Regions from separate parts of the Pseudomonas sp. IT-P74 genome, predicted to be linked through region 3. Evidence: predicted binding sites of a transcription regulator. Region 3 holds the regulator's gene; each other region holds the start of a gene.
The links. The regulator FliA, encoded in region 3, starts transcription of late flagellar genes. The targets are predictions, from matches to a motif close to CTAAAGTTTNNNNNNNNNNNGCCGNTAA.
Positions count from the first base shown of each region.

Region 1: a site for FliA is predicted at 1,226-1,253, ahead of ACM6J5_RS28740 (methyl-accepting chemotaxis protein). Genes of this name have one in related genera too.
Region 2: a site for FliA is predicted at 963-990, ahead of ACM6J5_RS05125 (methyl-accepting chemotaxis protein). Genes of this name have one in related genera too.
Region 4: a site for FliA is predicted at 797-824, ahead of ACM6J5_RS23140 (flagellar protein MotY). Genes of this name have one in related genera too.

Region 1 covers NZ_CATKQD010000093.1:224,441-226,621, forward strand. The annotation lists gene ACM6J5_RS28740 (methyl-accepting chemotaxis protein) at 1-1,134, opposite strand, end outside; gene ampE (regulatory signaling modulator protein AmpE) at 1,325-2,161, opposite strand; gene ampD (1,6-anhydro-N-acetylmuramyl-L-alanine amidase AmpD) at 2,158-2,181, opposite strand, start outside.
Region 2 covers NZ_CATKQD010000005.1:114,368-116,548, reverse strand. The annotation lists gene ACM6J5_RS05130 (lysostaphin resistance A-like protein) at 126-917, shown strand; gene ACM6J5_RS05125 (methyl-accepting chemotaxis protein) at 1,023-2,181, shown strand, end outside.
Region 3 covers NZ_CATKQD010000055.1:241,503-243,683, reverse strand. The annotation lists gene ACM6J5_RS21480 (protein phosphatase CheZ) at 1-242, opposite strand, end outside; gene ACM6J5_RS21475 (chemotaxis response regulator CheY) at 264-635, opposite strand; gene fliA (RNA polymerase sigma factor FliA) at 803-1,543, opposite strand; gene fleN (flagellar synthesis regulator FleN) at 1,540-2,181, opposite strand, start outside.
Region 4 covers NZ_CATKQD010000066.1:164,804-166,984, reverse strand. The annotation lists gene ACM6J5_RS23140 (flagellar protein MotY) at 1-731, opposite strand, end outside; gene pyrC (dihydroorotase) at 891-1,937, shown strand; gene rnt (ribonuclease T) at 1,934-2,181, shown strand, end outside.

The DNA.
Region 1 (2,181 bases), on a different contig from region 3:
ATCGCGGCTGTGGGCACTGAAGGTCACGGTCATGTCGCCGGCCGCCACCTTGTCCATCACCGCCCCCAGGCGCTTGAGCGTGGTGCGGGTCGAGGCGTAGAAAGCGCCGTAGAGATAAAAGATCAGCACAAATACGACTGACAGCGCCACGGCCTGCAACACCATGTGCGTGCGGTTCTGGTCCAGGCGTTGCTGCAACTGCGGGCCCAGATACTTCAGGGTGGCTTCGTTGAGTTGGTAGGTCTGGTCCATCAGGGCAGTGACCTGATCGTAAAAACCCTGCCACGGCGCGTCGAGGGTATCGGCCATGACCACTTGCTCTTCGAACAGCTCGCTGGCCTTCTTCAAGGATGCCCGGCTGCTATCGGCCTGAGCGGCCAGGGTCTCACGCGCAGCCTTGCTGGAACCCAGGGCATCCTGCAACTTCAGGCCATACTCGGCCTGGAGCTTTTCAATCTGCGCCAGCAATTCATCGAAACGGGTACTCGAAGCCGAATTGATGAACCCCTGCCCCAACGAGTAAGACCCCATCGCCCGACCTTCGCCCAGGATCTGGGTGACCCGTGGCGTGACGAGGGTGACGAGCTCGCTCAACTGGCGCATGTCGCTCTGGTTGTCGCGACTCAGGCCCGACTGGCTGGTGATGAGCTGGCTGAATATCTGCGCGCTGCCCACCAGTTTGCCGATCAAGGCACTTTTGCTTTGCAGGGAGTTTTCCGTTTGCTGGGCCTTGAACGCGGTGATCATTTCATCGCGTTTACCATCAAACACCGCGACCTGCTCCGGGTCGCTGGCCATCGGTGTCAGCCCTTGCAGGCGAGTCAGAATATTCTGCTCGAGGGTGCTGATTTTCGATTCGACATTGCCGGCCTTGCCGGATTGGCCGAGGCTGACATTGATCTGCACCAGGTTGTTCAGGGTTTCCAGATCGCGCCGCAGCGTCAGGCTGCTGCCCAACAGGTCGAGACTTTGCAGTTCGATGCGCGTGCCCTGGAATTCGCGATAGGAGTCCCGCACCAGATAGAAGTTGGTCACCAGCATCGGCACCAGGAACAGTACGCTGATCAGGCTGAACTTCATGCCGAAGCTCAGGCGGTTCATCAGTGCGACAGCGGGATAGAGCAAGCTCTTCACTGGATGTCTCCCTTCGATTTCTTATTTTTTTTATTGGCGGGCGCAGACAGACGGCAGATAGCCACTATTCGGCGCTATCTCTGTATAACTTAAATCGGCAGGAGGTTTTGTAACTTAAGGTTAACGACAGGGCGAAGCACTTCGCACTAGTGACCGCCCTGTGATCAAGGAGCTTGTTCTGAATGCAGCGTTAATGCAGGACCGTCCACAACGCAAACCCGGCATACCAGAGCACCGCCGCACGCAGCAGCAACGCCCAGATGCGGTCCAGATTGTTGATACCTTCGGCGCCGCTCACCGGTGCCGGAATTTCACCGGCCACCAGCCCGACTTTCACGATCAATTGCGCGGCGCTGATGTTCCAGTTCAGCAGCTCATGCAGCATGACCCGACTGACCGCGACAAAATTGCCAACCAACGCCAGGCTCGCCGCCAGCAGACGCACCGGCAACCAGTCGAAGGCATGACGCAGTTGCCCGGCGCGCTCTACCACCGCCGGGTTTTTCCCGTGTTCTTCGGCCAGCGCCAGCAGCCGATAACTCAGCGCCGCGACCGGTCCCAACAGGAAGTACCAGAAAATCACCGCGAAAAAGCTCTGGTAGGCCTCCCACAGCAAATGCCCTTCGACCTGCTCCAGCAACTGCTCGCCACTGTCTGCGCAGATATCCAGATCGCGCTTGGCGACATGGGCCGCCGCTTGCAGGTCCTCCCGACGCCAGGCATCACGGAACGGTCCGAGATCACCCAACAGATCACCGCGCCCCAGGCTGTAGATCACCACCAGCAAATGGATCGGCAACGCCAGTAACCCGTAGGCCACCGGCTCGATGACGACCAGCAGCAAACCCAGCAACGCCACCGGCAACAAGACCATTACCGCCAACACCAGCCATGGCCGCTCCGAAAGTCGCGGGCTGGCCTCAAGCTTGTTCAGCTCGTGTGTCCAGCCATTGTCACGCTGAACCCGATGACGCAGGGCCGAGAACTTCTCGATCCATACCGCCAACAGCAACACCAGAAAACTCATCGTCCTTCCTCTTGTGCCAG
Region 2 (2,181 bases), on a different contig from region 3:
CGCCTTCGGGCGGTGTTTTTGTTTGTGACCACCCCCCTATAATCTCGCTCTGCTTGATGTTGGCCCGACACTCGCTACCACTGGGGGCTGGGGGAATCCACAGAATTTCGACACAAGGACTTTCAATGTTTGCTCTGCCAAGGACTTTTCTGGCCCTCCTCTCCATCGGCTACTACTTGGCACTGGACTTCAGCAGTATGAGTTGGCCGGCGGCGATTCCTATTGTTTTGCTGTTGGTTTCCGGTTTTGCCGCTAGCCAGCAAACGCTTCAGCTCGGTCGATACGTAGGCCATGGCCTATTCATCATTCTAGCTCTGACCCTGGCGACGCATTGGTGGCCCGATTTCTACAACGGCCCAATCATCGCCACGCAGCGTTTCACCGACGACGCAGTGCCATTTACCATGTACGCAAACCTTGACAAACCCCTGATCGGATTTTGGCTGTTACTGGTCTGCCCATGGCTTGTCGGTCGGCGCTCGTTTCGATCGATCCTGTTTGCCACCGCACTGGCGCTACCCCTGAGTGCAGTGCTGGCCTTGGGTGGTGCGCTGTTGCTGGGTGTCGTCGCTTGGGCACCGAAATGGCCGGATGCCGCCTGGTTTTGGCTGCTCAACAATCTGCTGCTGGTGACACTGGTCGAGGAGGCGCTGTTTCGCGGCTACATCCAGAGCGGCCTGAGTCGCTGGCTGAAAAATCTGCGTCATGGTGAAAACTTTGCGCTGCTCCTGGCTTCGCTGATCTTTGGCCTGGCGCATGCCGGTGCTGGCTGGCAATGGGTCCTGCTGGCCAGCCTGGCCGGGATCGGCTATGGCCTGGCCTACCGTTTTGGAGGACTGACAGCAGCCATCGCTACTCATTTTGGCCTGAACCTGCTGCACTTCGGTCTGTTCACCTATCCGATGCTCGCCAGCTGACGCAAGGGTCATTTTGCAACGCATTGCCGATTATCGAAAAATAATCTCAACAATCCGTCGACCTTGCCGATACAGCACTTGAAAGCCTTGCGGATTAAAAAAGCCATGCGTAACAACCAGCCTATTACACAACGCGAGCGGACCTTCCCGGCTCAGCAACGGTTGATATCCACCACCGATGCCAAGGGCATGATCACCTACTGTAACGACGCTTTCGTCGAGATCAGCGGGTTTTCCCGAGAGGAACTGATCCGTGCTCCGCACAACCTGGTCCGTCACCCCGACGTCCCGGCCGCGGTGTTCGCACACATGTGGGAAACGCTGAAACAAGGCTTGCCATGGATGGGCATTGTCAAGAATCGCTGCAAGACCGGTGATCATTACTGGGTGAACGCCTATGTGACACCGGTCTTCGAAGGCAAACAGGTGATCGGTTACGAGTCTGTGCGGGTCAAGCCCACCGCCGAACAGATCCGCCGTGCCGAAGCGCTCTACCAACGCATCAACCAAGGCAAGTCGGCCATTCCCTCCTCGGATAAATGGGTGCCGATCCTGCAGGACTGGCTGCCGTTCATTCTGGTCAGCCAATTGAGCTTCATGATCGGTGCATCGCTGAACTCCCACTGGGGGTTTGCCCTGGCTGCCGGTCTTTCGGTGCCGCTGGGCCTGATGGGCCTCCAGTGGCAACAGCGTGGCCTCAAGCGTTTGCTGCGCCTGGCCGAGCAGACCACCTCCGATCCGTTGATCGCACAGATGTACACCGACAGTCGCGGCGCCCAGGCGCGCCTGGAAATGTCCATCCTCAGTCAGGAGGCACGCCTGAAAACCTGCCTGACGCGTCTGCAGGACACGGCCGAACACCTGACCGATCAGGCCAGGCAATCCGATGCCCTGGCGCACAACAGCTCCAGCGGCCTGGAACGTCAACGGGTCGAGACCGAACAGGTGGCCACCGCGGTCAACCAGATGGCCGCGACCACCCAGGAAGTCGCCAGCCACGTGCAACGCACCGCCGATGCCACCCAGGAAGCCAATCGCCTGACCGGTCGTGGTCGTGACATCGCCGGGGAAACCCGCGAAGCCATCCAGCGCCTGTCGGTGGTAGTCGGTGAGACCGGCGTGACGGTGACCCAACTGGCCAAGGACAGCAACGAAATCGGTGGTGTGGTCGACGTGATCAAAGGCATCGCCGACCAGACCAACCTGCTGGCGCTGAACGCCGCCATCGAAGCAGCCCGCGCCGGTGAGATGGGGCGTGGATTTG
Region 3 (2,181 bases):
TGCGACACTTCTTCGGCTTGCGGCATGTGCGGGTCAATCTGGAAATTGACGATCGCGCTATGCAGTTCGCGGGTGAGCTTGCCCACTTCCTGATACAGGCCACGGTCACGGGTCTGGTTGAGCTCATGGATCAATTGCACCGCGTCGCCGAACTTGCCTTTTTCAAGGCTCTCGACCAATTCGACGGCGTGTTTTTTCAGGGTCGATTCAAAGTCGCCCAATGAAGTTTCGTTATTGCCCATAGCTCCCCCGTGGCGCATTCATCAACCGATGCGTTCGAAAATCTTCTCGATTTTTTCTTTCAACGCCTGGGCCGTGAAGGGTTTGACCACATAGCCGTTAACACCGGCCTGGGCGGCTTCGATGATCTGCTCGCGCTTGGCTTCAGCGGTCACCATCAGCACCGGCAGGTGCTTGAGCTTTTCATCGGCACGCACGTGGCGCAGCAGATCGATACCGGTCATGCCAGGCATGTTCCAGTCCGTTACCAGAAAGTCGATGCTTCCGCTGTTGAGCACCGGAATGGCGGTAGTGCCATCGTCGGCCTCGACGGTGTTGGTGAACCCAAGGTCACGCAGCAGGTTCTTGATGATCCGCCGCATCGTTGAGAAGTCATCAACGATGAGGATTTTCATGTTCTTGTCCAATTCGACCTCCAAGCAGTCTTAAACGCGCCCAGCACCTGGACACGCCATTTCAATCAATCCGGCAAAGCACTCAATGACTGTCTGGAGCACAACAGATCGCGACCGGCGCAGTTCAACACCACACCAGCCTCGTTCGCAGTGTCCCCACACTGCCTTCAGCGCGCTCGCCACTCCCCCAAACGCCCCCGCAAACGGGCCGCGCACTGGCTGTGTAACTGGCTGACCCGCGATTCGCTGACCCCCAGGACCTCACCGATTTCCTTGAGGTTCAACTCTTCGTCGTAGTACAGCGCCAACACCAGCCGCTCACGCTCCGGCAAATTGGCAATCGCATCCGCCAGCGCAGCCTGGAAGCGTTCATCCTCCAGGTCGCGTGACGGCTCGAGATGAGCACTCGCGCCATCCTCGTGCAGCCCCTCGTGTTCGCCGTCCTGCAAAAGGTCGTCGAAACTGAACAGCCGGCTGCCCAGGGTGTCGTTCAAAATCCCGTAGTAATCATCGAGACTCAATTGGAGTTCGGCCGCAACTTCGTGATCTTTAGCATCACGGCCGGTTTTCGCTTCAATCGAGCGAATGGCATCGCTGACCATCCGCGTATTGCGGTGAACCGAACGTGGCGCCCAGTCCCCCTTGCGCACCTCATCGAGCATGGCGCCGCGGATTCGTATGCCCGCGTACGTTTCGAAACTGGCGCCTTTGCTGGCGTCATATTTGGTCGATACTTCAAGCAGGCCGATCATCCCGGCCTGGATCAGGTCTTCAACCTGGACACTGGCCGGCAATCGCGCCAGCAAGTGGTAGGCAATGCGTTTAACCAGCGGCGCGTAACGCTCGATCAGCTCGTACTGCGCATCGCGTGCCGACTTTTTGTAGAGGTTGTAGCCGCTGGCTGTCATAGAACAGGTCCTGCTGTCTGCTGCACAAGCCGCTCGACGAAAAACTCCAGGTGCCCGCGCGGGTTGGCGGGCAGCGGCCAGGTATCGACCTTCTGCGCGATGGCCTTGAACGCCAGCGAGCACTTGGAACGCGGGAAGGCCTCGTAGACGGCGCGCTGCTTCTGCACGGCCTTGCGCACGCTTTCGTCGTAGGGCACCGCGCCGACGTATTGTAAGGCGACATCGAGGAAGCGATCCGTGACCTTGGTCAACTTGGCGAACAGGTTGCGTCCTTCCTGCGGGCTCTGGGCCATGTTGGCCAGGACGCGGAAGCGGTTCATGCCGTAGTCGCGGTTCAGCAACTTGATCAAGGCATAGGCATCGGTAATCGAAGTCGGCTCGTCGCACACCACCAGCAGCACTTCCTGGGCGGCGCGAACGAAACTGACTACCGAGTCCCCAATGCCCGCAGCGGTGTCGATCACCAGTACGTCGAGGTTGTCGCCGATATCACTGAAGGCCTGGATCAGGCCGGCGTGTTGCGCGGGGCTCAGATGCACCATGCTCTGAGTGCCGGATGCGGCCGGAACGATACGGATGCCGCCGGGTCCCTGCAGCAATACATCGCGCAGTTCGCAGCGGCCTTCGATCACGTCGGC
Region 4 (2,181 bases), on a different contig from region 3:
ATGCCGTTGGCCTTGAAGAATTCCATCACTGCCAGGGCTCGGCGCCGCGACAGGTCGCGGTTGGTCAGGCGGTTGCCGCTGTTGTCGGAGTGACCGTCGAGCTCGATATGATTGACCGTCGGATCGGCCTTCATGTACTCCAGCATCACCTGCAATTTGGCTTTTGCGGCGCTGTCGAGTTCGATTCCGCCGCCGGGGAAGCCTATTTCGGATTGTTTCACCTGTTCGAAATTCTGTGGCAACAGTTTCGCGACACACCCCTGATAGTCGGCAAACGCTTTCGTGAACCTGACCGGCAACAAGCGTACTTCCGACACCCGCCCATCCCCCGAGGAATGTCGAACCACCGGGCTGCGACCGTCCATCAGGCCACTGATCAGGCGCCCGGCCTGAACCTTAGAGCTGTTGAACAATACGTTGCCACTACCAATCCTCACGGTGCCCAGGTTGATGTCTTCACGCCCCGGTTGCCACGGCGCCGCAGCGGCCAGCAGCGTCGCCGAGCCACCGCCAATCATCGGGTTGTAGGCCTTCAGACGAAACGTCGCCTGCTCGCCGGCACGACGCACGAACTCGCCCGAACCGAAATCGGTGATCGGCTGAGTCAGGCGGCATTCGAACTTGTCACCTTCTACCGTCCACTCAATGTTCTCCAGACGGGTCTGGAAAGTGAGCGCCATCGCCGGAAGGCTGGCAAACACACTGAGCAAGGCTAAATAACGCTGGCGCACGGGAGGCTCCACTGGCTTCTACAACAAAAAGACTGACACACACATGTTTACGGCATACCTGTTGGATATCGGAAGCTTCCTGCAAAACTTGATAGCGAGTGCCTGCAAGAGTCTTTTCCGGTAGCATTCCCTTGAGTTTGACCCGCCTGGAATCCCCTCATGTCCGACCGCCTGACCCTGCTGCGTCCCGACGACTGGCATATTCATCTTCGCGATGGTGCCGTGTTGACCAATACCGTCGCGGATGTCGCGCGCACCTTTGGCCGCGCCATCATCATGCCCAACCTGGTTCCACCAGTGCGCAACGCGGCCGAAGCCGACGGCTATCGCCAGCGGATTCTCGCTGCCCGCCCGGCCGGCAGCCTGTTCGAGCCACTGATGGTCCTGTACCTGACCGACCGCACCCAGCCTGAAGAAATTCGCGAGGCCAAGGCCAGCGGATTCATTCACGCCGCCAAGCTGTACCCGGCCGGCGCGACCACCAACTCGGATTCTGGCGTCACCAGCATCGACAAGATCTTCCCTGCACTCGAGGCCATGGCCGAAGTCGGGATGCCATTGTTGGTCCACGGTGAAGTCACCCGGGGCGATGTCGACGTGTTCGACCGCGAAAAAATCTTCATCGACGAGCACATGCGTCGTGTGGTCGAGCGTTTCCCGACCCTCAAAGTGGTCTTCGAACACATCACCACCGCGGACGCCGTGCAGTTCGTCAACTCGGCCTCGGCCAACGTGGGCGCGACCATCACCGCGCATCACCTGCTGTACAACCGCAACCACATGCTGGTGGGCGGGATTCGGCCGCACTTCTATTGCCTGCCGATCCTCAAGCGCAATACCCACCAGGAAGCCCTGCTCGACGCCGCCACCAGCGGCAGCGAGAAGTTCTTCCTCGGCACCGACTCGGCCCCCCACGCCCAGCACGCCAAGGAAGCGGCCTGCGGTTGCGCCGGTTGCTACACCGCCTATGCGGCCATCGAGATGTATGCCGAGGCCTTCGAACAGCGCAATGCGCTGGACAAGCTCGAGGCCTTCGCCAGCCTCAACGGCCCGCGCTTCTATGGCCTGCCGGCCAACACCGATCGCATCACCCTGGTCCGCGAAGAGTGGACCGCCCCGACCAGCCTGCCATTTGGCGAGCTGACCGTTATCCCGCTGCGCGCCGGTGAAAAACTGCGCTGGCGCCTGCTGGAGGAACACGCGTGAGTGAAGACCATTTCGACGACGAACTGGAAGGCAATGGCGGCGGAGGCGGCCCTCGTCATCCAATGGCGGCAAGGTTCCGTGGTTACCTGCCGGTTGTCGTCGATGTAGAGACCGGTGGCTTCAATTCGGCCACCGACGCCCTGCTGGAGATCGCCGCGACCACCATCGCCATGGATGAAAAGGGTTTTGTTTACCCGGATCACACCTACTTCTTCCGTGTCGAGCCGTTCGAAGGCGCGAACAT